Regions from separate parts of the Morganella morganii genome, predicted to be linked through region 1. Evidence: predicted binding sites of a transcription regulator. Region 1 holds the regulator's gene; each other region holds the start of a gene.
The links. Region 1 encodes CRP, which controls carbon source genes, mostly activating them, when cyclic AMP is high. Its sites were predicted from a motif close to ATGTGANNNNNNTCACAT; they were not measured.
Positions count from the first base shown of each region.

Region 1 (7,466 bases):
CGTTTCCCGCAGGCAGGGATCAGGAAAATGCCGTAATGTCAGTAATGCCATAGCTAACTCACTAATATAAATAAAAATTATGGGGAGACGTACTCCCGGATGCGCTCAGACTATCATAACAGTATGGTGTGAAAACGGCATCATTTGTGCTGTTTTGTTGCTATTTTGTGCGGACAGTCCCGGACTACCTATAGATCCAGATCGCATAAATATGTAATTAAAGTACATTTGGAAGGAATTTGACGGTTTTATGACAAGCTGAATCGTGCGCAATCTGAAAAAAAATTACAAAAAAGGTTTTTTTGTCGGCAAATTTGCGGTAAAGTTATTCGCGTAGGGTACAGAGGTAAGATGTTCTATCTTTCAGACCTTTTACTTCACGTAATCGGATTTAGCTGAATATTAGCTGCTCCGGTCAGACAATGTCTGACCGGAGCATTTTTTTTTGCATAAAAAAACCCGCTGTCGCGGGCTTCTTCATGAGCGGATATTTCAGAGGATCACTCTGCGTCGCTTTCGCTGAACCAGGTGTCCAGTTTCAGACGTAATTTATCAATGCCGATTTTTTTCAGGGCGGAGAAATATTCCACCTGAATATCGCCGGTTTCACTCAGATCAGTCAGTGCATCACGCACCGCCATCAGCTGCTTTTTACGTGCGCCGCTGGCCAGTTTGTCGGCTTTGGTCAGCAGTGCCAGAACCGGTACCTGCATAGCCACAGCCCATTCAATCATCTGCATATCCAGGTCTTTGAGCGGATGGCGGATATCCATCAGCACCACCAGACCGCGCAGACAGTCGCGCTTTTGCAGATATTCACCCAGCGCTGCCTGCCATTTGCGTTTCATCGCTTCCGGTACTTCGGCGTAACCGTAGCCCGGCAGGTCAACCACACGGCAGCCCTCAGTGACTTCAAACAGGTTAATAAGCTGGGTGCGTCCCGGGGTTTTACTGGTCCGTGCCAGGCTTTTTTGTTGTGTCAGTGCATTCAGTGCACTCGATTTTCCGGCATTGGAGCGACCGGCAAACGCCACCTCGATCCCCGTATCTTCCGGTAAATGGCGGATATCCGGTGCGCTGATGACAAAATGGGTCGCTTGGTAGTTGTGCGTTTTAATGGTCAAAATCTGTTCTCCTCAGGTCGAAACCGGGATGATTATAGCCTAATGCCTGTTGTTTAAGAACTGTGGCAGACAGATTACTGTGTCTGTTTATTCTCAGAGCGGAAAAAAGTAATAACAATAATCGGGCTGTGTGTGGTAACCGATATAATCCGGAAAAAACAAAGTCTTCCCGGTGGAAAAAACACGGATATTTACGCGCAAAAAGATAAAAAAACAGAGCGGTTTATTATCGGTTATACAGGCAGGTGTTATTTTTTATTTGGCATAAGTTGAATTTTTCATCAGAAAATGAAATTTACGCATAAAAATCAATATGATATTTATATTTACGCGTTAAATGCAATAAAAGCATCAGCAGAATGAACGGTTCCGTCTTATTTTACTAAATTACGGGCTGTGCGCAGAATATCATCAGTACAAATACGTGAAAAATTCTTATATTAATTAGTTATCCCGGCAGTAAAGGTAAATTAAAGTAAATCTGTGGCGCTCAGCGCCATTGCCCATTAAAATCGGTAAGATTAGTGTCAGTTTATTTCGTTGAAAGGAATTGGGAATGTTAAAACGTGTTTTAGTTACATTTGTGGCAGCCTGTACCCTCAGTGCAACGTCGCTGGCGTTCGCGGCGGAGCAGACGCATGTTAAATTTACCACCACCGCAGGCGATTTTGAAATTGCGCTGGATAATGAAAAAGCGCCGCAGACTGTGGAAAATTTCAAACAGTATGTCACCGATAAATTCTATGACGATACAACATTCCACCGTGTCATCCCGGGCTTTATGGTGCAGGGCGGCGGCTTTACGGCGGATATGAACCAGAAACAGACCCGCCCGCCGGTAAAAAATGAAGCGGATAACGGCCTGCGTAACCTGCGCGGCACCATTGCGATGGCGCGTACCGCAGATAAAGACAGTGCAACCAGCCAGTTCTTTATTAACGTAGCGGATAATGCATTCCTCGACCACGGCCAGCGTGATTTCGGCTATGCTGTGTTTGGTAAAGTCGTGAACGGCATGGAAGTTGTCGATAAAATCTCAAAAGTGAAGACAGAAAACATCGGTCCGTACCAGAACGTGCCATCGACACCGATCAAAATTATTTCTGCAACTATCGTAAAATAAACCGTATTTTCGTGCAGACTAAGGGGAATATTTCCGGATATTCCCCGTAAGCATGTCAAACTCCCTGATAGTCTGAATAAGACGATATCTGCCTCTGCGGCACCATGCCGCATTCGGGCTATTTTCTCTGTCCGGCTGTGGTATTATAGCCCGCTTCATGAAACTGTCTGTGCAATCCCCCGGGGTTGCAGGGTATTGTCAACGTGTGCCTGATACAGCAGTTTGAAAATAAAAAAGATAAATATATCAGTCGGATATAGATAATCATGCTATTAATTATCGATAATTATGACTCATTTACTTATAACCTGTATCAATACTTCTGTGAGTTAGGTGCAGATGTACAGGTTAAACGAAATGATGCCGTCAGCCTCAGTGATATTGAGCAATTATCGCCATCTCACCTGGTGATCTCACCGGGTCCCTGCACGCCGTCAGAAGCCGGTATTTCACTGGATGCGGTCAGCCATTTCGCCGGTGAAATCCCGATCCTCGGGGTGTGTCTCGGGCATCAGGCTATCGGCCAGGCATTCGGCGCGCAGGTGGTGAAGGCGCGTAAAGTGATGCACGGCAAAACCACAGCAATCCATCATAATCAGCAGGGTGTGTTCAAAGGGCTGAACCGTCCGCTGACCGTCACCCGCTATCACTCGCTGGTGATTGCCCCGGAAACATTGCCTGCCTCGTTTGAGGTTACCGCATGGAGTCTGCATGACGGCAATGTGGATGAAATCATGGGGATCCGCCATAAAACCCTGCCGATTGAAGGTGTGCAGTTCCATCCGGAAAGTATTCTCAGTGAACAGGGGCATGAACTCCTGAATAATTTCCTGAAATACTAATCAGTTATCGCTTATTTTATCCTCGGTTCTGTTTTTTCATTCGTTTTGATTTGATTTTTTATTCATATTTGGTGATTATATTTTCACTTGTGGATAGATCAGGTAAGGAACGATGACAAAACAGAATGCGGTTACGCGCGGCACTTATGATGAAGTGATGCTGCCAATTTATGCACCGGCTGATTTTATTCCTGTCAGAGGTCAGGGAAGCCGGGTGTGGGATCAGAACGGCACTGAATATGTTGATTTCGCCGGTGGTATTGCCGTACTGGCGCTGGGCCATTGTCATCCGGCACTGATCGCGGCCCTGAAAGCCCAGAGTGAATCGCTCTGGCATGTCAGCAATATTTTTACTAATGAACCGGCGCTGATACTGGCGCAGAAGCTGATAAAACATACGTTTGCGGAACGGGTTTTCTTTGCCAACTCCGGTGCGGAGGCAAATGAAGCCGCATTCAAACTGGCGCGTCATTATGCACTGACCCGTCATCATCCTTATAAAACCAAAATTATCGCTTTCCATCACGGCTTCCACGGCCGGACACTCTTTACCGTTTCTGTCGGTGGTCAGCCGAAATATGCTGATGGCTTCGGGCCGAAACCGGCAGATATTATTCATGTGCCTTTTAACGACCTTGATGCTGTCAAAGCAGTGATGGATGATCACACCTGTGCCGTGGTGCTGGAACCTGTCCAGGGCGAGGGCGGGATCACACCTGCCACACCGGCCTTTATGCAGGGCCTGCGTGAATTATGTGATAAACATCAGGCGCTGCTGGTATTTGATGAAGTGCAGAGCGGGATGGGGCGCAGCGGCAAACTGTTTGCCTATATGGATTACGGCATTGAGCCGGATATTCTGACCACGGCCAAAGCGCTGGGCGGCGGTTTCCCGATCAGTGCCATGCTGACAAAACAGGACATTGCACAGGTGATGGTACCCGGTACGCACGGTACAACCTACGGCGGCAACCCGCTGGCCTGTGCGGTCGGTAATGCGGCCTTTGATCTGATCAACGACCCGGCATTGCTGGCGGGGGTGAATGAGCGCCATCAGTGGTTTGCGGATGCACTGCAATCTCTGAACAGTACATTCGGTGCATTTGCGGAGATCCGCGGGAAAGGGCTGCTGATTGGTGCCGAACTGGCGGGCATTTACCGCGATCAGTCAAAAACCCTGCTGGGGCTGGCAGCCAAAAACGGCCTGATGCTGCTTAACGCCGGTACCAATGTTCTGCGTTTCACGCCATCGCTGATTATTGAAAAAGCCGATGTGGATGAAGGAATGAAACGGCTGGCGAAAACCCTGAATGATTTCCGGGAAATGCAGTAAATCCATCACGGTAACATGTTTAACTAACTGATTTGTATATTTTATTACTATATTTACTGTGATAGGTTTGCCGGACGTTTATCTAGTCTCAGTAAAGCAATGGCAATTCGGTTTTCAGGCAGATTTGAAGAATTTCTTCATGGCAGTTTTTATGTTCATCTCTATCGCTTCTCTGTCGATGGGTTTGATTTTGTGGTTATTTTTAGTCCGGTCGACATTACTGATGCGGCATATTCGGCGTTCCGGAGTGCAGAGGCGGGGTTCAGGCTTCCGGAACGATGCTATGACCTGAAGTTTGATCGCGAAGATAATTTTTTAAACTCAACGTTCTATCAGGTACCGGAAAGAGGAATGTGTTCACGGCGTTATGGATTTGTTCAGGATCTGGCTGTTGCCCTGCAACGAATTGTGATTCTGCATTGTCAGCAATATGCTGCGAAGGTTTATTTTATGATTGCAGAGAATGATAAGTTAAAACGCTACTATGACAGAATTTTACAGCACGGACATGATAACGTACTATCAGAAATAAAAGCGGGCCTTGGTGAAGGGGGGAAAGGGTATGTACTCAAAACGCGACATTTCTGAGATAAAAAAAAATGAGTATCAAAGAGCGTAAAATAGCAGCAATGCGTCAGTTGAAAGCCTCTTTTGATCAAGCCGGCCGCGAAGGAAAGCTGCGGGTTCGCAGAGCTGATATTCTTCAGTAATAATGATGAGCCGGAAACAAAAAAAACAGGCGCAGATGCGCCTGTTTTGGTGATAAGGGCGGTCCGGATTAACGGGTGCCGTATACCACGATGGTTTTACCGTGTGCGGAGATCAGGTTTTGATCTTCCAGCATCTTCAGAATACGGCCGACGGTTTCGCGGGAACATCCCACAATCTGGCCGATTTCCTGACGGGTAATTTTGATTTGCATGCCGTCCGGATGAGTCATCGCATCCGGCTGTTTTGCCAGGTTCAGTAATGTCTGGGCGATGCGGCCCGTCACATCAAGGAATGCAAGGTTTCCGACCTTTTCTGATGTGGTTTGCAGGCGGCTTGCCATCTGCGCGGAAAGGCGCATAAGGATATCCGGGTTAACCTGGATAAGCTGGCGGAACTTTTTGTACGAGATTTCTGCAACTTCGCAGGCGCTTTTTGCCCGTACCCACGCTGTACGTTCCTGTCCTTCCTCAAATAATCCGAGTTCACCGATGAAATCACCCTGGTTGAGATAGGATAAAATCATCTCTTTGCCTTCTTCATCTTTGATCAGCACCGCAACAGAACCTTTTACAATATAGTAGAGTGTTTCTGCCTTTTCGCCCTGATGAATAAGCGTGCTTTTGGATGGATATTTGTGGATATGGCAGTGAGACAAAAACCATTCAAGCGTGGGGTCTGTTTGTGGCTTGCCGAGAACCATTCGCGTTATCCTCTGTTGTTAGTTATTGCAAACCGTTGTTTACGCTCTGCAATTATATAAAGTCTTAGCTTATCATATTAACTTGCTGAATTTCCGGCAAGTTAGTTTATTAAAATAGTATAATAATCCTCACGGAAAGATATTGATCTTAGCCATAGATAAATCCTTGCCGTGTTTTTAGCACAGGAAAACTGTCCTGTCTTCCACTGTCTCGCTTCAGCATAATAAACTATGGGATAGATTGCCAGCCCGTGAATGAAAGGGTAGTCTGTCGTGAATTATATTGATGATGAGGGTATAAAAATGGAAGCGCGTGTAAAGTGGGTTGAGAACATGACTTTCTTAGGGGAATCCGCGTCAGGACACCAGATTACAATGGACGGTAATGCCGGTGAAAAAGCTCCGAACCCGATGGAGATGGTACTGATGGCAACCGGCGGCTGCAGCGCCATTGATGTTGTCTCTATTTTGCAAAAAGGCCGTAATCAAGTCATTGATTGTGATGTAAAACTCACCGCTGAACGTCGTGAAACCGCGCCACGTTTATTCACTCATATTAATCTGCATTTTATTGTGACCGGCCGTGACCTGACTGAAAACGTTGTCGGGCGTGCCGTGCAATTATCCGCTGAGAAATATTGCTCTGTTTCATTAATGTTAGGCGAAAGTGTTAACATTACGCATAGTTTTGAAGTAAAGAATATTGAATGATTTTTTGAAATATTATTTTTATTTTTGAAAATAAACCGGGTAATACATTATTACCCGGTTTTTTTATCGCTTGTTTATTTGTTTTCCCTGCAATAATTGCTCTGCCAGCGGTGCCATTATTAATTCCATCGCCAGCCCTAATTTTCCGCCGGGGACGACGATGGTATTTGAGGCGGAAATAAAGGAGCCCTGAAGCATGGATAACAAATAGGGAAAATCGATTTTTTTCAGGCCGCGGAAGCGGATCACGGTAAAGCTTTCATCCTGTGACGGAATGGATTTGGCCGAGAACGGGTTTGAGGTATCCACCGTCGGCACCCGCTGGAAGTTAATGTGGGTGCGGGAAAACTGCGGGGTGATATAGCGGATGTAATCATCCATCGAACGCACGACAGAATCCATTACCGCCTCCCGTGAATGGCCGCGATCATTGGTGTCACGGACTAACTTCTGTATCCACTCCAGATTGACTATCGGTACCACGCCGACCAGCAGATCCACATGTCCGGCAATATCATGTTCCGGCGTGACCACGCCGCCGTGTAATCCCTCATAGAAAAGTACATCCGTCCCGGCAGGAAGTGCCTCGCGGGGGGTGAAGGTGCCGGGCAGCTGATTATAGGGCACGGCTTCATCATAGGTATGCAGATATTTGCGGCGTTCGCCGCTGCCGTTTTCGCTGTACTGGCGGAATGTGCTTTCGAGCAGGCCAAAATCGTTGGCTTCGGGCCCGAAATAGCTGATGTGGCGGCCCTGCTCGCGGGCCTTGCGGATGGCGGCATCCATTTCCGGCCGCGTGTAACGGTGGAAACTGTCACCTTCAATAATGGCCGGAACCGCATCCAGTTGCTGGAAAATTTTACGGAAAGCCTGACTGGTGGTAGTGGTACCGGCTCCGCTGGAGCCGGTAACGGCGATAATC
Region 1 is NZ_CP069157.1:3,629,355-3,636,820, reverse strand. Features, by position in the region: gene def (peptide deformylase) at 1-51, opposite strand, end outside; gene spfP (small protein SpfP) at 352-399, shown strand; gene yihA (ribosome biogenesis GTP-binding protein YihA/YsxC) at 501-1,124, opposite strand; gene ppiA (peptidylprolyl isomerase A) at 1,681-2,247, shown strand; gene JL661_RS17365 (aminodeoxychorismate synthase component II) at 2,514-3,089, shown strand; gene argD (bifunctional acetylornithine/succinyldiaminopimelate transaminase) at 3,202-4,422, shown strand; gene JL661_RS17355 (hypothetical protein) at 4,522-5,010, shown strand; gene crp (cAMP-activated global transcriptional regulator CRP) at 5,201-5,833, opposite strand; gene JL661_RS17345 (OsmC family protein) at 6,137-6,544, shown strand; gene JL661_RS17340 (phosphoribulokinase) at 6,608-7,466, opposite strand, start outside.

Region 2 (7,466 bases), 330 kb from region 1:
GCTCGGCCAGCAGTTTCATGTTTGTGCCCTGCTCATGCAGAGCCGCAATATCAGAAACCGGAATGCCGTAGATACGCTCCATGATCAGCACATTTTCACGGCAGAGATCCGGATAAACCTCCGGCACATAGAGCATCGGGCTGTTTTCAAAATTACGCCGCAACTGAATAGCATTAGCCGCTTCGCGTTGCAGATTCAGCTCATCCAGCAGTGTTTTTTCATACTCGCGAACGACCTCTTTCGGCCGCAGACGTCTGCCGTCCGGTAACAGGGGAACCATGTTCGCCAGCCGGTACATCAGATGAATATCAGCCTGGATCACCGGCAAAATATCCGGACGGATCACTTTCAGTACCACCGCCTGCCCGTTTTCTTTCAGAACTGCAGTGTGCACCTGAGCAATCGAGGCGGATGCCAGCGGTGTGATATCAAAATCATCAAACCAGGTTTCCACCGGCCCTTCCAGGGCATCTTCAATGGTTTTCTTTGCCAGATTGCCGTCAAATGATGAAACGCGATCCTGCAACAGTGCCAGCTGGTCAGCAATGGCCGGCGGGAACAAGTCCCGGCGGGTGGAGAGCATCTGACCGAACTTTATCCACACCGGCCCCAGTTCCTGAAGAGCCAGACGCAGACGCTCACCCAGCACTTTGTCTTTATGCTTGTTCGGCATCCAGAACAGTGAACGGCGCCAGAGACGGATTGCCCAGCTCAGACGGTTTTTAGGGATCAGTTCATCCAGCCCGTAATTCAGGAGAGTGCGGATGATAAAATAGAGGCGTTTTATTTCACTCGGTCTCATACCCGGTTCCTGCTTTTTTTTTTCCAGACGGGCGAGGCGCATCTCAAGTTCATCTGCGGTTTGTGCAGCATCCGCAACTTCATCACAGAAATGAGCGGCTTCCAGCGCGGAAGGAGCAAGTGCCCACTCACGGGTGAGCGCGCCGGTCAGATATTCCTGCTGACGGCATACCGCCCGACGGATAAACTGCCCGCCTTTTACGGCAATCTGAGTCAGTGTCTGTGCGGCAATATCGCCGGTATACGGTGCCAGATAATGTGCCGGATCCCATTCCGCCATATCCAGCAGTGCTGAAAAGTGCTGAATGACCTGCATATCGCCGTCAATAATGACATCACCCTGCCGGATCAGAGCTGAAAGCTGTTGTTTGTCTTTCAGTTTCAGCAGCGTGAGAAAACGGGTTTGCAGCACACAGTCTGCCGGGTCTTCCCAGCGGGAAATCACATCCAGCTGTTTTTCACTGAAGATCAGCGTGAACTGCATATCCGGCTCTGTCAGCCTGAGGGTCAGTGTTTTGCCGGTCAGACGGGCGCGGGCCGGTTTCAGTACATTTTCACTGTACAACAGCCGGTTGAGTACCGTTTCCAGAAATCCGGCAACCACAGGGTAAAGTGCCTGCGGACTGACAGGAGACGGGATATTTTCTGCAAACGTATCAGCCATATCAGAATTTGAATCCTTTATGCAGCGCCACAATGCCGCCGGTCATATTGGTGTAGGAAACATGCTCAAATCCGGCATTTTCCATCATGCCTTTCAGGGTTTCCTGATCCGGATGCATGCGGATGGATTCGGCAAGATAGCGGTAGCTGTCCGCATCATTCACAACCGCCTGCCCGATACGCGGCAACACGTGGAAGGAGTATGCGTCATATACTTTACTCAGCGGTTCAATCACCGGTTTGGAGAATTCCAGCACCAGCAGGCGGCCGCCCGGTTTTAACACACGGAACATGGAACGGAGTGCTTTGTCTTTATCGGTGACATTGCGCAGCCCGAAAGAGATGATGATGCAGTTGAAGTAGTCATCCGGGAACGGCAGTTCTTCGGCGTTCGCCTGAACATAATTCACATTGCCGACAACCCCGTGGTTACGCAGCTTTTCCCGGCCCATTTTCAGCATGGAATCGTTGATATCCGCGAGGATCACCTGACCGTTTTCGCCGACCATACGGGAGAATTTTGCAGTGAAATCACCGGTTCCCCCGGCAAGATCCAGCACCCGCTGACCACGGCGGACACCACTGGCATCAATAGTAAAACGTTTCCAGACACGATGGATGCCGAAAGACATCAGGTCATTCATCAGATCGTATTTTGCGGCAACAGAATGAAAGACGTTTGCCACCATACCTGCTTTTTCGTTTCTGTTAACAGTACGAAAACCAAAATCGATTGTATCCCGGGATTGCTCTTCCATTCTCTTCTTGCCTGTTTTGCCTGTGTGCATGAATTAGTGATCGGAAAAGTGTATCAGCCTTTACCGCAAAACCCTATGCCCATTGTGTTGTTCTGCGAAATTAGCCTGCTCCTCAGGCAGTTCATCCGCAGCGGTATCCTGCTGTTCACTGAGACGGGCTTTCTGCACCAGAATTTCATCCAGCGGGCGTTTTACCTCAACGCCCAGCTCACGGAAGCTTTCTGCCTGTGACAGCAGATTTCCCCGGCCGGTGGTCAGTTTTTTCATCGCCCCGTGATAGGTATTCTGGGCTTTATCCAGCGCCTGGCCGATACCGTCCATTTCCTCGGTAAACAGGCGGAGTTTGTCATAGAGACGGGCGGCACGCTGTGCAATTGCCTGACTGTTTTCATGCTGATGTTCATAACGCCAGAGATTGGCGATTGTCCGCAGCGCCACCAGCAGTGTGGACGGGCTGACCAGCATGATATTGCTTCTGAGGGCTTCATCCAGCAATACACTCTCCTGCCCGACCGCCGCCAGAAATGCCGGTTCGACAGGGATAAACATCAGTACATAATCCAGCGAGTTAATCCCGCTGAGATCCTGATATTCTTTGCGGCTCAGGCCGCGGATGTGCTGACGCACAGAGTTGATGTGTTCCGTCAGTGCCGTCTGCCGGGCTTCCGGGGTGTCACTGTTGAAGTAACGCTCGTAGGCCACCAGCGACACTTTGGCATCCACAATCACCTGTTTGTTCTGCGGCAGGTAAATCACCACATCGGGCTGATAACGGCTTTGCTGTTCATTTTTCAGACTGACCTGAGTGGCGAATTCATGCCCCTCGCGCAGACCGGAGGCTTCCAGGATACGGGCAAGAATAGTTTCCCCCCAGCTCCCCTGCATTTTGTTGTCGCCTTTCAGGGCATTGGTGAGATTGACGGCTTCCTGCGCCATCCGCAGATTGAGCTGCTGCAGGCGCTGAATTTCATGTGTCAGAGTGTGGCGCTCGCGGCTTTCCTGGCTGTAACTTTCCTGCACCTGCCGGTTAAAGTTATCCAGCTGTTCACGGAACGGGCGCAGCAGCATGGACAGGCTCTGGCGGTTGAGTTCATCTGTCCGGCGGCCGCTCTGTTCAAAAATACGGGCGGCCAGGTTTTCAAACTGAGTATTCAGGCGCTGCTCACTGTTAAGCAGCAACCGCTGTTTTTCTTCGGCGGCCAGGCGGCTTTCTTCCAGCCGGGTGGTCAGCTCACGGATTTCCGCTTCCTGTTGTGCACTGATATGACGGGCATTTTCCAGTGACTGTTCACTCTGCTCCCTGGCCTGCTGCCAGTATGCAGCCTGACGCCGGGTTTCATCCAGCAGAGCCAGTTGCGCAATATTATCCTGTAACAGCCGGTTTTTGTCCGCCAGCCGCTGTTGCAGGCTGAACCAGACCACACCGCCGCCCAGCAGAATACCGCTCAGAATGCCGATAAAACCATAAAGCCACTGAATATCCACGATGGCCGTCTCCTCCGCGAGTCACTTACGCCGCTTACGGTAAAATAGCACTGTACAGATGTCCACTGTCTTTTTGCTGTCCGCCGTTTTTTTCGGCGCGCCACGCAAAAATCAATGTAATCCGGTGAAAATGCGGCGCTATCCGCCCATCAGCCCAGCCATCCATTTCAGCCCGAACGCGCCGGGGGCCAGCAGGCCGAATGCCCAGATCACGGCAGAAGACAGGTTCGCCAGCTGAAAATGACGCTGCGGCATTGCACAGATCCCCGCCACCAGCGGTACCACCGCACGGAACGGCCCGAAGAAGCGCCCGAAAAAGACACCCCATATTCCCCATTTTTCAAAGAACTGATGTCCTCTGACCAGGGTTTGCGGGGAGCGGGAAATCGGCCACATATGACGGACATTATCCTTGTAGTAGTAGCCGATGTAATAGGAGATCCAGTCGCCGAAAAAGCCACCGGTGGCCGCCGCGAGGAAGACCGGCAGAAAATTCAGCCCTCCCTCCCCGATCAGCGCCCCGACTCCGAGCAGAATCACTGTTGCCGGAAACAACAGGGAAAGGAATGCGAGAGATTCACCGAATGCCAGCACGAAAACGATCGGCAATGCCCAGATCTCATGTTCACGGACAAATGCGGTAACGGTGGTGATAATATCTGCCGGTGCCAGAAAATCCCCCTTATTGTCTGATATTACTCAAGGAAATGGTTGCGGATTTTGTCGCGGACTGCTGTTGTCAGCCCGATATCTTTCGCCAGCCAGGTATCAATACTGCCATAATGAGAGTGAATACTTTTCAGTGCGGTATTCAGGAAATCAGGCTGTACGGAGTAAACATAGGCGAATTTCTCCACCACCGCTTCCGGCATGGTTTTCGCGTGTTCCGCCAGCAGTTCATGGCGGTAAGGTGCCAGCGTGTCATTGGTCAGCAGGTAATCTTCCATCACCATATCGGTATCCGCGCCGAGTGCAAACAGCACCAGTGCCGAACCCACACCGGTCCGGTCTTTACCGACCGCACAGTGCTGCACAATGCCGCCTTTTTCCGGGTTGCGCAGCATATCGCCGAGTGCATGATACGCAGGGTTGCCCAGCGGCAGCAGTTCATAGAGGCGCAGCATAAAAGCTTTCGGATCAAACCCCGTCAGCGCTTCATTGCCGAGTTTCTCAAGGTTAGCATCCACTTCCTTTGACATCGGATTTGCCGGTGCGTTCGTGTACAGCGCGCCATTCCAGAGACGATCCGGTTTATCAGCAATTTCGCCGCTGTCGCGGTAATCCAGGATCTGAAACAGATTCTGCTCTGTCAGGCGGGTTAAGTCGTTGTCGCTCAGGCGATCCAGCGCCCCGGCACGGAACAGCAGGCCGGGTTTGATTTTACTGCCGTCCGGCAGCACTTTGTTTCCCAGGTCACGAAAATTGATCCCGCCGTCGAGCGGCAATACAGAAGGATGCGGTAATGGCTGTCTGGTCATTGATACCTCTTTATCATTATTATCAGTATGTTCGGCACGATCACTGTATCAGATTTACAGAATGAATGATTAAAAAAAAGCCGCATCACCGGAAAACCCGGCGATACGGCTTGATTCATGAAACCGGTGACGATCAGATGAGATGACGGGCGGCTTCCACCACAATATCCAGGGTATTGGATTCGGTTTTCTTCATCTTCGCTTCATCAGGAATTTCCTGCTGGGTGCGGTTAACGATAACGCCCGCAACCATCCCGGCACGCAGCCCCTGGCTGGCACACATGGTCAGCAGTGTGGCGGATTCCATTTCAAAGTTCATCACGCCCATTTCCTGCCACTCTTTCATTGATCCTTTGAACCGGCGGGTCACACGGCCGCTGAAGGTATCATAACGCTCCTGGCCCGGATAGAAAGTATCAGAAGAAGCGGTCACACCAATATGAACTGTTGCTTTGGCTGCTTTCGCCGCATTGACCAGCGCGGTGGTGCATTCAAAGTCAGCCACGGCCGGGAATTCCATCGGTGCGAAATGCAGGCTTGCACCATCCAGGCGCACAGCCGCCGTGGTCACAAGGACATCACCGACATTAATGTTTTCCTGAATCGCACCGGTGGTACCGATACGCAGGAACGTGCGGATCCCCAGCTGTGCCAGTTCTTCCACCGCGATAGAGGTGGACGGGCCGCCGATACCGGTTGAACAGACGATTACTGCTTTGCCGTCCAGTTCGCCGCGCCATGAGGTGAATTCACGCAGAGACGCGAGATGAACAGGATTATCCATCAGGCGGGCAATTTTTTCGACCCGGTTCGGATCGCCCGGTACGATAGCCAGCGTCGCACCCTGTAAATCTGCTTTAGTCAAACCTAAATGAAATACATCAGCCATCCTGAACTCCTTAGCGAAAAAAATGATTATTGAGGACACTGTAACGTGTCACCACACAAAATTTAGTGATTATTATCACTTCATTGATACATGACGATGAATCAATTACATAAAAATGAGATTCAAATCACATAAACAACGGTTTATGCTGAAAATGTCGCCGTACTGCTCTCTGAAAAAACAAAACACAGGTTGATTTTTTATCCGCCTCACTCTACTATCCGCACCATTCCGGCACGCGATGCGTGCTGACAATCACTTTCAGAACGTAAGGAGGTTCATATGACAACATTACTGTGCACTCTTTGCGGGCTCTTGCAGAACTGATTATCACACCGGTATTACAGCGTTATTTCCCCGTATTACCCGTCCCTGTTACCTCTCTGTTTCTTCCTGACTGCCCGCCATAAACCCAAATTTTCACTATTTTCCGGAATGGATTATGGGCAATTATATGCATTTTGTCGCGCCGGGCGTCTCTTATATCGCCTCGGATGCGACGTGGATCGAAAGTAACGCGATCCAACAACTGATCACCACCGCACAATTACCGGGTATGACGGCTGTTGCCGGTATGCCGGATCTGCATCCCGGCAGAGGCTATCCGGTGGGTGCGGCATTTTTCTCTGAAGGCCGTTTTTATCCCGCGCTGGTCGGTAACGACATCGGCTGCGGTATGGCGCTGTATCAGACTGAGCTGAAAGTCAGCAAACTCAACGCGGACAAAGCTGAAAAGCAACTGCGCAGCATGCATGACCATGCGGACGCAGACTGGCTGGCAGAGCATGTGAGCGATCACTTCGCATCACATCCGTTTGCCGCTTCTCTGTCTTCTGTCGGCGGCGGGAATCATTTTGCTGAGTTTCAGCAAATCGATAAGGTCTGTGATGACGGCCTGTTTGCCGCGTCCGGGCTGGATAAACAGCGTGTGATACTGCTGGTTCACAGCGGTTCACGCGGGCTGGGGCAGATGGTTCTGCGTCATCATGTTGAGCAGTTCAGCCACGACGGGCTGACAGAGAACACGCCGGAAGCGGCGGAATATCTGGCAGCACATCAGCAGGCGCTGGATTTTGCACAGCACAACCGGGCGCTGATTGCACTGCGGATGATGCAGCAGTTGCGTACCAACGGTGAGGCAATACTCGATATCAATCACAACCTGGTGGAAGCCTGCACGGTGAACGGCCGTAACGGCTGGCTGCACCGGAAAGGGGCAACCCCGGTGGATCATGATTATGTGGTGATCCCCGGCTCACGCGGTGATTACAGTTATCTGGTGAAACCACATGCAACCGCTGACAGCCTTTACTCTCTCGCGCACGGCGCGGGACGTAAATGGATGCGCACCGAGTGCAAAGGACGCCTTTCTCACCGCTATACCCCGGCGCA
Region 2 is NZ_CP069157.1:142,166-149,631, reverse strand. Features, by position in the region: gene ubiB (ubiquinone biosynthesis regulatory protein kinase UbiB) at 1-802, opposite strand, end outside; partial or broken gene JL661_RS18715 (ubiquinone biosynthesis accessory factor UbiJ) at 884-1,465, opposite strand; gene ubiE (bifunctional demethylmenaquinone methyltransferase/2-methoxy-6-polyprenyl-1,4-benzoquinol methylase UbiE) at 1,467-2,222, opposite strand; gene rmuC (DNA recombination protein RmuC) at 2,283-3,707, opposite strand; gene JL661_RS00725 (DedA family protein) at 3,846-4,379, opposite strand; gene JL661_RS00720 (tyrosine-protein phosphatase) at 4,403-5,185, opposite strand; gene udp (uridine phosphorylase) at 5,319-6,074, opposite strand; gene JL661_RS00710 (RNA ligase RtcB family protein) at 6,517-7,466, shown strand, end outside.
Region 2: the regulator CRP is predicted to act here: its motif matches at 6,190-6,207, upstream of udp (uridine phosphorylase).

Region 3 (7,466 bases), 220 kb from region 1:
ATACCGTTGAGTTTTGCCGCAATGTTCCCACCTTTATCAAAGACGCCTTTATCAAAAAAGGTATCAAAGGCACTGCGTTCAATAGTCACATGAGTGACTGTCATATCATGTAATGTCAGCGGGTTATGCAGAAAAAGGGTGACCGGGCCGGGCGGCAGCGTATCCGGCAGAGCGTAACTGACTTTGCGCCCGAAACGGGCACTGCTGCGGATCACACTGAAGGCATCCCGCTGTTGCTGAGTCTGCGTTTCCAGGATCCATTCCTGATAGTATTTTTCCAGTTTCAGCAGCAGGCTGCGTTGTTGATAGGCCTGCTCACACATCAGTTGTGTCAGCAGTAGCGGAACGGATTTCAGTGAGGCGGAATCATGCCACAGGCAATCTTTCAGCAAAATCAGGTCAAGAGGTGTGATACTGCTGTGGTCGTTGAAAAACGCACTGGCCTGTAACAGCCGCAGTGCCTTTTTCCAGCGCCGGTCTGAGATATACGGTGCGTTATCCAGCCGCTCAATCTGCTGACGCAGCTGATAAATCAGTTCAAATATCTGATCGGTCAGCACAACACGGTCAATTTCTTCCTGCCACTGATGGTATTCCTCATCGGTTACCTGCAGATGCGCGGGGATCTGTTCATCCGATGCCCCCGGTGTGCTGATAAGCATGGCGCGGAAGCTCTGTTTTTCCTGAAGTTTATCCAGCCATAAACGGATCAGCATCCGGTCATAGAGTGCTTCCAGGCTGCTGTCATCGTCCGGCAGTTCGTTGGAGGCGGCCACCAGCAGCCGCATCGGGATAGCATTTTCGCTGTCGCCGTTGCGGTATTTGCGTTCGTTAATCGCGGTCAGCAGGGTGTTGAGGATTGCGGGACCCGCTTTCCAGATTTCGTCGAGAAACACGATTTCCGCATCCGGCAGATATCCCTGCGTGATGCGCTGGTATTTCCCTTCATCTTTCAGTGCTGCAATCGAGAGCGGACCGAAGATCTCCTCCGGGGTGGAGAAGCGGGTCATCAGATACTCAAAGGCACGGGCGTCACTGAAAATCAGTTTCATGCGCCGTGCTATCATACTTTTGGCAATTCCCGGCGGGCCGAGCAGAAAAACACTTTCCCCGCTGAGGGTGGCCAGCAAGCAGAGCCGGATGGCGTGCTGTCGTTCATACAGCCCGGATTCCAGGTGGCGGCTCAGCCGGGCAATACGTTCAGAACGTTGCATGGGACTCCCGTGAATTTACTGATGCAGTTTCTGCGTTTATAAACCAAAAAAGCTACCGCGTTTACTGCGTGAAATCACGTTTCTTCTGCTTTTTGCGCAAATGGTGATAAAAAAATTGCCGGGGATACCGGCAATGCTGTTAATCAGTAAAACAAAACATCAGTCAAACCGGACATCAATCACCTGATAGAAACTGTTGGCGGTATCCGCGATTTCCCATACACCGTAAATAACCTGATAGCCGCTCCGTTCCGGAATGGTGCACTGATGTGTCACTGTCTGCGGCGGAACCTGATTTTTATCGTCATAACTACAGAATGGTTCGGGTTCAAATGATGCCCGGGTCAGCGGGGTTCCCGGCTGCCAGTCCGGCCTGGTGATGTAGTAACGCCAGTTACGGGTTTTGTGGGCGGCTGTTATTTTCCAGGTGAACATGGCGGTTCCCGGTTTTACCGTTATCTGATGCCAGTTATCACCGGGGGTATCGAGTGGCAGAAAACGCTCAATACCACCGCTGGCAAGCCGGCCGTCCGGCGGGAATTTTCCGTCCGGAAATCCGGAGAATGTTTCAATACTTTGTGGTTCCCATTGGGCGGAGCCACACATTGCAGCGGGATTTTTACCGTCACGGCAATTTGCTGCCCGTGAGGCCGGTTCAGTGATATAGCCGTGAGCAAACGCCTGAGAAGTCAGTAAACAGAAAAGTATGCCGGCAAATGCCGTTTTTTTCATCATAAGAAGATCTCCGGTATGAGAGGGGAAAATCAACATAACAACACCGGGATATGTTTTGCGATGTCATAACTTATTAGTGGTGTAACAGAGTGATAAAAAATCCGGGATATCCGGGGGGAGAACCGGTGATTTCAGGGGGGAAGTTGCCGGATAACCGGTATTTTTCTGCCGGTATAATTGAATCCATTCAGCTATAACTCATTCAATCAGTTAGCTTTTTCATTTAACATATTCTTAAGCGAAACGTTTCGATCACCATCACATTTTTTATGGATGAACATTGAGTTTTCCCGTATTTTTCCTACCATAGTTTAAAAGCGAAACGTTTCGCTCAGGAGGATTTTATGAAGAAAGGGGCTTTACTGAACGGTGATGTCTCCGCGGTTATCGCGCGTCTGGGTCATACCGACCATATTACTGTTGCTGATGCCGGGCTGCCAATCCCGCCCGCCACGCCACGTATTGATCTGGCATTAACACAGGGTGTGCCTGATTTTATGTCGGTGTTTAAAGTCATCACGCAGGAGATGCAGGTGGAAGCCGCACTGATGGCGGAAGATATCCAGACACATAACAGTGAGCTGCACGATGCTATCGTGGCACATCTGAAAGCACTGGAATTACAGCAGGGTAATGTGATTCAGATTCAGTATGTGACTCACGCCTCTTTCAAGTTACAGACACAAAACAGCCGTGCCGTGATCCGGACCGGTGAGTGCACACCATTTGCCAATGTGATGCTGTTCTCCGGCGTGACATTCTGAGGTGTTTATGGAACCGTTACTTGAACTCAAAGGTATCGATAAAGCTTTCCCGGGTGTGAAAGCCTTATCCGGTGCTGCCCTGCGGGTTTATCCCGGCAGAGTGATGGCGCTGGTCGGAGAGAACGGCGCCGGTAAATCCACCATGATGAAAGTGCTGACCGGGATCTACAAAAAAGATGCCGGTCAGATTCTGTTTCTGGGGCAGGAGCGTCAGTTTACGGGGCCGAAATCGTCTCAGGAAGCCGGTATCGGGATTATTCATCAGGAACTGAACCTGATCCCGGAACTGACGATTGCAGAAAACATTTTCCTCGGCCGCGAGTTTACCGGCCGTTTCGGTAACATTGACTGGAAAAAAATGTATGCCGAAGCGGATAAATTACTGGCCCGTCTGAATCTCACTTACAGCAGCCACCGGCTGGTGGCTGAATTGTCTATCGGCGATCAGCAGATGGTGGAAATCGCCAAGGTGCTCAGTTTTGAGTCAAAAGTCATCATTATGGATGAACCGACAGATGCCCTGACAGACACCGAAACCGAATCCCTCTTTAGTGTGATCCGCGAACTGCGCGAGCAGGGCTGCGGGATTGTCTATATATCCCACCGTCTGAAAGAGATTTTTGAGATTTGTGATGATGTGACGGTGTTCCGCGACGGACAGTTTATCGGTGAAAAACCGGTGTCTGACCTGACGGAGGATAGCCTGATCGAAATGATGGTCGGGCGTAAACTGGAAGATCAGTATCCGCGTCTGACTCTGCCGCGCGGCAAAGAGAAGCTGGTGGTAAAAAACCTGTGCGGCCGCGATGTGCATGATGTCAGTTTCACGCTGCATGAGAATGAAATTCTCGGTGTTTCCGGGCTGATGGGCGCCGGGCGTACCGAACTGATGAAAATCATTTACGGTGCGATGGCAAAAACCGGCGGAACGGTTGAAATGGACGGTAAAGCCTGCCAGATAAACTCACCGAAAGCCGGGCTGGATAACGGCATCGTGTATATTTCCGAAGACCGCAAACGCGATGGTCTGGTGCTGGGGATGTCAGTAAAAGAGAACATGTCTCTGACGGCGCTGCCGTATTTCAGCAGCAAGACCGGACGCCTTAATCATAAAGAAGAGCATCTGACTGTCAGCGATTTTATTCAGCTGTTCAATATCAAAACCCCGGGCATGGATCAGATAATCGGGTTCTTATCCGGCGGTAATCAGCAGAAAGTGGCAATTGCACGCGGTCTGATGACGCGGCCGAAAGTTCTGATCCTCGATGAACCGACACGCGGTGTGGATGTCGGGGCGAAGAAAGAGATTTATCAGCTGATCAACAAATTTAAACAGGAAGGCCTGAGTATCATCCTTATTTCATCGGAAATGCCGGAAGTGATGGGGATGAGTGACCGGATTCTGGTCATGCACGAAGGACGGATAAGCGGGGAGTTTGCCGCGGAAAACGTCACTCAGGAAGCATTAATGGCCGCCGCAGTCGGCAAACAATATGGCGCAGGGCAGGAGTAAGATATGCGTACAGATTCAACCCCGGCGTCAAAACGCTGGTTTTCCAAAGAATGGCTGCTTGAGCAGAAATCACTGATCGCGCTGCTGATCCTGATTGTGATTGTCTCCATGATCAGCCCGAACTTTTTTACCCTGAATAACCTGTTCAATATTCTCCAGCAGACCTCTGTTAACGCCATTATGGCGGTGGGTATGACACTGGTGATCCTGACCTCCGGGATTGACCTGTCTGTCGGTTCTCTGCTGGCACTGACCGGTGCGGTGGCGGCCTCCATGGTGGGCGCGGATGTTAACGCCATTGTTGCTGTTGCGGGTGCGCTGGCACTGGGTGCGGCTATCGGTGGTGTGACCGGGGTGATTGTCGCGAAAGGGAAAGTGCAGGCTTTTATCGCCACGCTGGTGATGATGCTGTTACTGCGCGGTGTGACCCGTGTGTATACCGACGGCAGCCCGATCAGCACCGGATTCAGTGATAACGCCGATGTGTTCAGCTGGTTTGGTATCGGCCGTCTGTTTGGTATTCCGGCACCGGTCTGGCTGATGATTGTCGTTTTCGCGGCGGCCTGGTATCTGCTGCATCATACCCGCCTGGGCCGTTATATCTACGCGCTGGGCGGTAATGAATCCGCCACCCGCCTGTCCGGTATTAATGTCGATAAAATCAAAATCATTGTTTACGCCCTCTGTGGTCTGCTGGCGGCATTAGCCAGTGTGATTGAAGTAGCGCGTTTATCGTCCGCACAGCCGATGGCCGGTAACGGTTATGAGCTGGATGCGATTGCGGCGGTGGTACTCGGCGGCACCAGTCTCGCCGGGGGTAAAGGCCGTATTATGGGCACCCTGATCGGGGCGCTGATTTTAGGTTTTCTGAACAACGCGCTGAATCTGCTGGGGATCTCCTCCAACTACCAGATGATTGTTAAAGCGGTTGTGATTTTGCTGGCTGTACTCGTTGATAACAAAAGCAGTAAATAATCCACTTACCCGAATCCTGCAAGGAACAGAAACATGAAACTGAAAAAGATTGCGACCCTTTTCTCCGTTGTTGCACTGAGCGCCACTATCAGCGCCAATGCACTGGCAAAAGAGTCCATTGCCCTGGTGATCTCCACACTGAACAACCCGTTCTTTGTCACCATGAAAGACAGTGCGCAGAAAGAAGCGGATAAACTCGGTTACGACCTGGTGGTTCTGGATTCCATGGATAACCCGGCGAAAGAACTGGCTAACGTGCAGGATCTGACCGTGAAAGGCACCAAACTGATGCTGATTAACCCGACAGACTCTGATGCGGTCGGTAACGCGGTGATCCTGGCCAACAAAGCCAATATCCCGGTTATCACCCTGGACCGTGTTGCCAATAAAGGTGAAGTGGTCAGCCACGTTGCCTCTGATAACGTTCTCGGCGGCAAACTGGCCGGTGATTATATTGCCCGTAAAACCGGTGCGGATGCCAAAGTTATCCAGCTGGAAGGTATCACCGGGACTTCTGCTTCCCGTGAGCGCGGCGAAGGTTTCAAACAGGCGGTTGCCGAGCATAAAATGAATGTGCTGGCCAGCCAGCCGGCAGATTTCGATCGTACCAAAGGTCTGAACGTTATGCAGAACCTGCTGACTGCACATCCGGCTGTTCAGGCAGTATTTGCCCAGAACGATGAAATGGCATTAGGTGCGCAGCGTGCATTGCAGACTGCAGGCCGTGATGATGTGCTGGTGGTCGGCTTCGACGGTACAGCTGACGGCATCAAAGCTGTAAAAGGCGGCAAACTGGGTGCAACCGTGGCACAGCGTCCTGACCAGATCGGTATCATTGGTATTCAGACAGCCGATAAAGTACTGAAAGGCGAAAAAATCGACAAAACCATTCCGGTTGAGTTAGAACTGATTGTAAAAGACTAACGATATCAGCCTCCCCGGTACACCGTACCGGGGAGTATTGTCAGTAATTAAGGAAATAAAGGTAATGACAACATCCCGTCTGACCGTTCTCGGCAGTATTAATGTCGATCATATTATGAATATTGCACAGTTCCCGGCACCCGGCGAAACGGTGATCGGTAAGCAATATCAGACAGCCTTCGGCGGCAAAGGCGCGAATCAGGCGGTGGCCTGCGGACGCAGCGGTGCTGATATTACCTTTATTGCCTGTGTGGGGGATGATGCCATCGGTGCGGAAATCCTGGCGCAGCTGCAGCGTGACCGTATTCACACCGCCGCAGTCAGCGTGGTACCGGAAGCGGCTACCGGTGTGGCGATGATTTTTGTGAATGAAGACGGTGAAAACGTCATCGGCATCAGTGCCGGTGCCAATGCCGCGCTGACACCGGCACATTTTGCGCCTTATAAAGGGCTCGTTGAGCAATCCGATGCCCTGCTGATGCAGCTGGAGTCCCCGCTGGAAACGGTGATTGCCGCCGCACAGGCTGCAAAAAATCATCAGACCAGAGTGATCCTCAATCCGGCCCCGGCGCGGGAATTACCGGACAGCCTGCTGACGCTGGTGGATGTTATCACCCCGAATGAAACCGAAGCGGAAAAGCTGACCGGTATTTCTGTCAGTGATGAAACCGGCGCAGCCAGAGCGGCGCAGGTACTGCATGATAAAGGTATCGGACAGGTACTGATCACCCTGGGCAGCCGCGGTGTCTGGCTGAGCGTCAACGGTGAAGGCCGCCGGATCCCGGGCTTTAAAGTTAATGCGGTGGACACTATCGCAGCCGGCGATACCTTTAACGGCGCGTATGTCACGGCGCTGCTGGAAGGAAAACCGGCAGATGAAGCGGTGCGTTTTGCCCATGCCGCTGCCGCAATTGCTGTCACCCGCCGGGGTGCACAGCCATCGGTGCCGTGGCGCCGTGAAATTGATGCATTCCTTGCGGAGCGTGGTTAAGACTGTGGCGACGATGAAAGATGTGGCGCGGCTGGCGGGGGTATCCACCTCGACAGTCTCACATGTCATCAACAATAACCGTTTTGTCAGTGACGGCGTGCGCAAGAAAGTAAATGATGCTATTGCCGAGCTGAACTATGCGCCGTCTGCACTTGCGCGCAGCCTGAAAATGAACCGCACAAACACCATCGGAATGCTGGTGACCACCAGTAATAACCCGTTTTATGCGGAAGTCGTCCGCGGCGTGGAGCGCAGTTGCTACGAGCGCGGCTACAGCCTGATCCTCTGTAATACCGAAGGGGATCACAAACGGATGAACAGCAGTCTGGAAACGCTGCTGCAAAAGCGGG
Region 3 is NZ_CP069157.1:37,331-44,796, forward strand. Features, by position in the region: gene ravA (ATPase RavA) at 1-1,214, opposite strand, end outside; gene JL661_RS00170 (lytic polysaccharide monooxygenase) at 1,374-1,949, opposite strand; gene rbsD (D-ribose pyranase) at 2,294-2,713, shown strand; gene rbsA (ribose ABC transporter ATP-binding protein RbsA) at 2,721-4,226, shown strand; gene rbsC (ribose ABC transporter permease) at 4,230-5,201, shown strand; gene rbsB (ribose ABC transporter substrate-binding protein RbsB) at 5,235-6,125, shown strand; gene rbsK (ribokinase) at 6,190-7,116, shown strand; gene rbsR (ribose operon transcriptional repressor RbsR) at 7,121-7,466, shown strand, end outside.
Region 3: the regulator CRP is predicted to act here: its motif matches at 2,196-2,213, upstream of rbsD (D-ribose pyranase).

Region 4 (7,466 bases), 270 kb from region 1:
TACACCACCGACAAACAATTCTTTAATCCGCTGCGTTTTATCCGCGGCGGCAATCTTATCGATCTCGACTGGCTTATTTCTTCAACCTCTGCGGAATGTCCGCTGAATATTGCGCATGCACTGCGGCGCTTTGATCAGGGGCAGGAATTTTATATGTGTGCCAGCAGGGCGGATAATCTGGATGCCGCGTATTTCAGCCCGCAGGCCGAAGACTGGCTGGAATATATCAAAGCCTCCAGCGCTATCCCCGGATTCTACCGTGAAGGGGTGGAAATTGACGGCATCACGTATCACGACGGCGGCATCAGTGATGCGGTGCCGGTTATTGAGGCATGGCGGCGGGGCGCGACCCGGATTGTGGTGATCCGGACTGTGCCGTCACAGCTCTATTACACCCCGGAATGGGTGAAAAGGATGGAACGCTGGCTGGAAAAAAGCCATCTGAAACGGATGGTTGCCATGATGAAACAGCATGCCAAAAGCTATTACCGGACACAAAAATTTATTCAGTCACCGCCGCCCGGGGTTGAAATTGCTGAAATTTATCCGAATGCACCGCTGGCAAGCAATGCGCTCGGCAGCCGGGTTAAAACGCTGATGCAGGATTACCGGCTGGGCCGCCGCAGCGGACGTTATTTTCTGGCAACACTCGGTGAGCGCTGGGCGTCATATGAGCCGGTACGAAGTTCCGTACTGAGGGTTCCGCCCGCATCCAACGACAACGACTCACAACTGCCGGTCACGGACGGTACAGCGGCGGTATTACATTCACCGGAACGCTCACCGGAAAAGCCGGCGGACTGAATAAATGCAATTTATTGATACCCACTGCCATTTCGATTTCCCGTTTTTTACGGATGATCTTACCCGCCATAAAGCCGCAGCGGCACAGGCCGGGCTGACCGATATTATTATCCCGGCGGTCAGCAATCGGAACCTCAGCACGGTGGCCGGGCTGTGCCGGTCATCCGGCGATGCATTTCCCCGCCTGCACGCGGCATTTGGTCTGCATCCGCTTTATATTGCCGAACACACCCCTGAACATCTGGAACAGCTTGAGTCGTTTATCACCGCAAGCGGGACAGAATGCGTGGCGGTGGGGGAAATCGGGTTGGATCGCTATATGGCGGAGCCGCAGTGGGATAAGCAGCTGGATTTTTTTATTGCTCAACTGAAACTGGCCGCACGGACAGATAAACCGGTTATTCTGCACTCCCGCAAAACCCATGACACGCTCGCTGCTGTTCTGCGCCGTCACCCGGTGCCCCGCCGTGGTGTGATTCACGGATTTTCAGGAAGTTTTGCCCAGGCGGATGCCTTTGTGAAGCTGGGTTATTACATCGGGGTCGGCGGGACGATTACTTACGACCGGGCTCAGAAGACCCGGCGGGCAATCGCGCAGCTCCCGCTCTCTGCGTTACTGCTGGAAACGGATGCCCCGGATATGCCGCTCAGCGGTTTTCAGGGTGAACCGAACCGGCCGGAGCGGATTGTCCGTACATTTGAAGTGCTCTGTTCACTGCGCAGTGAGTCTCCGGAAGAGATTGCTGCTCAGATTTATCGCAACAGCTGTACACTTTTTTCGCTGCAATCATCTGATTAAGATTCCTGAATCGATTTTCCCGCGATTTTGTCCTGTTAAAGCCTGCATTTTGTGTGCCAAATCACCTGAAATCACTTACAATTGTAAGCAGATGTTATTTCATGTTCGTCATCTGGTTAAATACCCGCCAATTCCCGGCTTTGCGGGAGACTTTTCAGGGTAAAATAGTTGAATAATGTGATTATCATCATATTTTTGTATTTTTTGTTACTTTTTTCAGTCGTTATTTGTGACGCAAGTTGATTGTTGGCCGGACTGACCGGGTATAATCAGCGCCACAGGGTCCTGCTCAGAGCTGCATGCGGAGCAGGACTATTAATCTACATTATCGTGAACAGGGATACTTCCATGCAACTCCTTATGAGTCTGGTCGGGATGGCAGCGCTGATCTTTATCGCAGTGCTGTTTTCAAGTGATCGCCGGGCAATCAAACTGCGGACTGTTGTCGGTGCCTTCATTATTCAGGTACTGATCGGTGCGCTGGTTCTCTATGTCCCGGTGGGACGTAAAATCCTCCTGGCAATGTCTGACGGTGTCGCCAGTGTTATCGGCTATGGCCAGAAAGGGATGGACTTTATTTTCGGCGGCCTGGTATCCGACAAAATGTTCGAGGTATTCGGCGGTGGCGGTTTCGTCTTTGCCCTGCGTGTTCTGCCGGTTATCGTTTTCTTCTCCTCGCTGATTGCCGTTCTGTATTACCTCGGCATTATGCAGCTTGTGATTAAAATCCTCGGCGGCGGTTTACAGAAGCTGCTGGGCACCTCCCGTACCGAATCCCTGTCCGCGACAGCCAACATCTTTGTCGGACAAACTGAAGCCCCGCTGGTGGTGCGTCCGTATATCTCCGGGATGACCAACTCTGAACTGTTTGCGGTGATGTGTGGTGGTCTGGCATCCGTGGCCGGTTCAGTTCTCGCCGGGTATGCGCAGATGGGGGTACCGCTGGAGTACCTGATCGCGGCATCCTTTATGGCGGCACCGGGCGGCCTGCTGTTTGCGAAACTGATGGTGCCTGAAACCGAACACTTTGATGACCGTACCGAAGCAATGGCCGGTATGGCGGAAGAAGAGCGCCCTGCCAACATCATTGATGCGGCGGCAAGCGGTGCATCTTCCGGTATGCAGCTGGCACTGAACGTGGGTGCGATGCTGCTGGCGTTTATCGCGCTGATCGCCTTAATCAACGGTATCCTGGGCGGCGTCGGTGGCTGGTTTGACTATCCGCAGCTGTCACTGGAACTGATCCTCGGCTGGGTCTTCTCGCCAATCGCCTTCCTGATTGGTGTGCCGTGGAGTGAAGCTATGACCGCCGGTTCGTTCATCGGACAAAAAATTGTGGTCAACGAATTCGTTGCCTTCATGAACTTCGGTGAATACATGAAGCCGGATGCACAGGTGATTGCTGCCGGTTTACAACCGCTGTCTGATCACACCAAAGCGATTATCTCCTTTGCACTGTGCGGTTTTGCCAACCTCTCTTCTGTTGCTATCCTGCTGGGTGGCCTGGGTGGTATGGCACCTAACCGCCGTAAAGACGTGGCACGTCTGGGTATGAAAGCTGTGATGGCCGGTACTCTCTCCAACCTGATGAGTGCAACCATCGCCGGTTTCTTCCTGGCACTGTAATGCTCTTCCTGCACAGGTGAACCCGGTTCACCTGTGCACTTCACTGATTCAGTGTACTTGTCTTTCTGTCTCTCCCTGTTTATCCCTTTCCTGCGCTATACTATGCCGTGAATATGTGCTGCCATTTTGTGCATATCAGGCCATTAACGTGATTTTTATCACATAATCATATGTATTGATGTAAATGCTGTTATATAAACGTGATGAAAGGCACGTATTATAGCGCCAGGACATGCTCAAATACGGCATGGATACCATGTAACGGATTCGGTGATTCTGTTTATCAGTCACCTGTATTACAGCGCGGTGAGAAGGATCTCAGCGTTAGCTCTTATCTCAAGAGAGACAACGTCTTCACGGAACCAAGTCCCGCTCGCCAACACATTTTGCATCGTTCAGATATTGCGTCTGCCCGGCAACGGCGCAGACATACGTTGGAGAGTTTTATGACCGATTTAACCGCCGCAGCGCAGCGCGCGCTGTCCTTAATGGATTTAACCACCCTGAATGATGATGATACTGACGCGAAAGTCACTGCGCTGTGTCATCAGGCGAAAAGCCCGGCCGGCCAGACTGCGGCCATCTGCATTTACCCGCGTTTTATCCCGCTGGCCCGTAAAGTTCTGCGTGAGCAGGGTACGCCGGAAGTGCGTATCGCGACTGTCACCAACTTCCCGCACGGTAATGATGACATTGAGATTGCACTGGCTGAAACCAATGCTGCGATTGCTTACGGCGCAGATGATGTGGATGTGGTGTTCCCGTACCGCGCACTGATGGCCGGTAATACCCAGGTTGGTTTTGATATGGTGAAAGCCTGCAAAGAAGTCTGTGCGAAACACAATGTGCTGCTGAAAGTGATTATCGAAAGCGGTGAGCTGAAAGATCCTGCGTTAATTCGTCAGGCATCTGAAATCTCCATCAAAGCCGGTGCTGACTTTATTAAAACCTCCACCGGTAAAGTGCCGGTCAACGCCACGCCGGAAACTGCGGAAATCATGATGACTGTGATCCGTGATATGGGCGTCGGTAAAACCGTTGGTTTCAAACCGGCCGGTGGTGTCCGCACTGCGGAAGAAGCCGCGCAGTATCTGGCGATGGCTGACCGTATCATGGGCGAAGGCTGGGCTGACTCCCGTCACTTCCGCTTTGGCGCATCCAGCCTGTTAGCCAGCCTGCTCAATGCACTGGGCTACGCAGACGCCAAATCTGACAGTAAGTATTAATCACGCTTTCCGGGCCGCTTTTGCCGCCCGGCTTTCTGATTAACCCGGTATCTGTGGTACCGGGACGGATCCGGTATTTTAAGGAGTTCACTGTGTTTCTGGCTCAGGAAATCATTCGCAAAAAACGGGACGGACACCCGCTCTCTGATGAGGAAATCCGTTTCTTTATTAACGGCGTGCGTGATAACTCAGTCTCTGAGGGACAAATTGCCGCGCTGGCGATGACTATCTATTTTCATGATATGAACCCGCAGGAGCGCGTCTCGCTGACACTGGCGATGCGGGATTCCGGCTCGGTGCTGGACTGGAAAAACCTTGATTTACCGGGCCCCGTTGTGGATAAACACTCCACCGGCGGCGTGGGGGATGTGACCTCCCTGATGCTCGGGCCGATGGTGGCTGCCTGCGGCGGCTATATCCCGATGATCTCCGGCCGCGGCCTGGGACATACCGGCGGCACGCTCGACAAACTGGAAGCGATTCCGGGCTTTGATATTTTCCCGGATGATGAAACCTTCCGCCGTATCATCAAAGAGACCGGTGTGGCGATTATCGGCCAGACCAACTCACTGGCACCGGCGGACAAGCGTTTCTATGCGACCCGCGATATTACGGCAACCGTGGATTCCATTCCGCTGATCACCGCCTCTATCCTCGGCAAAAAACTGGCCGAAGGACTGGATGCACTGGTGATGGATGTGAAAGTCGGTTCCGGGGCATTTATGCCAACCTATGAATTATCAGAGCAGCTGGCGCAGGCGATCGTACAGGTTGCCAACGGCGCGGGCTGCCGGACCACTGCACTGATGACCGACATGAACCAGGTGCTGGCATCCAGCGCCGGTAATGCGGTGGAAGTGCGTGAAGCGGTGCGTTTCCTGACCGGTGAGTACCGCAATCCGCGCCTGTATGAAGTCACTATGGCGCTGTGCAAAGAGATGCTGGTTTCCGGCGGGCTGGCGGCTGACCGCACAGAGGCGGAAGCAAAATTACAGCAGGTGCTGGATAATGGTAAAGCGGCGGAAATCTTCGGCCGGATGGTTGCCGCGCAGCGCGGACCGGCTGATTTTATCGAACGCTATTCGCACTATCTGCCATCGGCAGTGCTCAGTAAACCGGTCTATGCTGAGACAGAAGGGATTGTGACCGCCATGGATACCCGCGCACTGGGTATGGCGGTTGTTTCGCTGGGCGGCGGACGCCGTAAGGCCAGCGACCCGATTGACTACAGTGTCGGGTTAAGTGATATCGCGCCGATCAACAGTGTTGCTGACGGACAGATGCCGCTGGCGATGATCCACGCCAATAATGAAGATGCGTGGAATGAAGCTGCTCAGGCCGTGCGCCGGGCAGTCACACTCAGTGAGAGCCCGGTTACAGATACCCCGCTGATTTACCGCCGGATCAGCGAATAAGAACAATTTTGTTATTCACGCGGAGCCCTGCATCCTGACGTGATCTGACACAGGAGAGAAGTATGAAACGTACATTTATTATGGTGCTGGATTCATTCGGTATCGGCGCAGCACATGATGCCGCTGATTTCGGCGACACCGGCGCTGACACGTTAGGTCATATCGCACAGGCCTGTGCCCGCGGTGAAGCAGATAAAGGCCGTAAAGGCCCGCTGCATCTGCCTAATCTGTCCCGTCTGGGGCTGGGTAAAGCAGCTGAGGAATCCACCGGACACTTCCCGGAAGGTCTGGATAAGAATGCGGAAATTATCGGCGCATACGGCTATGCCGGGGAATTATCTTCCGGTAAAGATACCCCGTCCGGCCACTGGGAAATTGCCGGGGTGCCGGTTCTGTTTGACTGGGGCTATTTCAGCGATCATGAAAACAGCTTCCCGCAGGAATTACTGGATATCCTCGTTAAACGCGCCAATCTGCCGGGATACCTCGGCAACTGCCACTCATCCGGTACTGTGATTCTGGATCAGCTCGGCGAAGAGCATATGAAAACCGGCAAACCGATTTTCTATACCTCTGCGGATTCCGTTTTCCAGATTGCCTGTCACGAAGAAACGTATGGCCTGGAAAAACTGTATGAGCTGTGCGAAATTGCCCGCGAAGAACTGACCAAAGGCGGTTACAACATCGGGCGTGTGATTGCGCGTCCGTTTACCGGTGAAAAAGCCGGTTCATTTGAACGTACCGGTAACCGTCACGACTACGCGGTCGAGCCGCCGTCAGCGACCATGCTGCAGAAGCTGGTGGAAGAGAAGCAGGGCGAAGTGGTATCTATCGGTAAAATCGCGGATATTTATGCCCATGTCGGTATCACCAAAAAAGTGAAAGCGACCGGTATTGATGCGCTGTTTGATGCATCACTGGAAGAGATAAAACTGGCGGGTGATAACACCATCGTGTTTACCAACTTCGTTGATTTCGATTCCTCGTACGGTCACCGCCGTGATGTGGCAGGTTATGCTGCTGCGCTGGAGCTGTTTGACCGCCGTCTGCCGGAAATGCTGAAGCTGGTGAAAGAGGACGATATTCTGATCCTGACCGCAGACCACGGTTGTGACCCGACCTGGCCGGGTACCGATCACACCCGCGAACATATCCCTGTGCTGGTGTACGGGCCGAAAGTCAAACCGGGCTCTCTGGGTTACCGTGAAACCTTCGCGGACATCGGGCAGACTGTTGCATCCTATTTTAATTTATCCCCGATGGATTACGGCAAAAACATGCTGTAATGTGTCTTTTTTTTCGGGCAGGCTTTCAGTCTGCCCTTTCCCTTTGGATTGACTGAAAGGATTTTTTTATGGCTACCCCTCACATTAATGCCGAACGCGGTGATTTTGCTGATGTTGTTCTGATGCCCGGCGACCCGCTGCGCGCGAAATACATTGCAGAAAATTTTCTGGAAGATATTAAACAAGTCAACAATGTGCGTGGCATGCTGGGTTTTACCGGAACCTATAAAGGCCGCCGTATCTCCGTGATGGGCCACGGTATGGGGATCCCGTCCTGCTCTATTTATGCCAAAGAGCTGATCACTGAATT
Region 4 is NZ_CP069157.1:3,359,333-3,366,798, reverse strand. Features, by position in the region: gene JL661_RS16040 (patatin-like phospholipase family protein) at 1-804, shown strand, start outside; gene JL661_RS16035 (TatD family hydrolase) at 809-1,603, shown strand; gene JL661_RS16030 (NupC/NupG family nucleoside CNT transporter) at 1,964-3,229, shown strand; gene deoC (deoxyribose-phosphate aldolase) at 3,676-4,455, shown strand; gene deoA (thymidine phosphorylase) at 4,548-5,870, shown strand; gene deoB (phosphopentomutase) at 5,933-7,156, shown strand; gene deoD (purine-nucleoside phosphorylase) at 7,225-7,466, shown strand, end outside.
Region 4: the regulator CRP is predicted to act here: its motif matches at 3,376-3,393, upstream of deoC (deoxyribose-phosphate aldolase).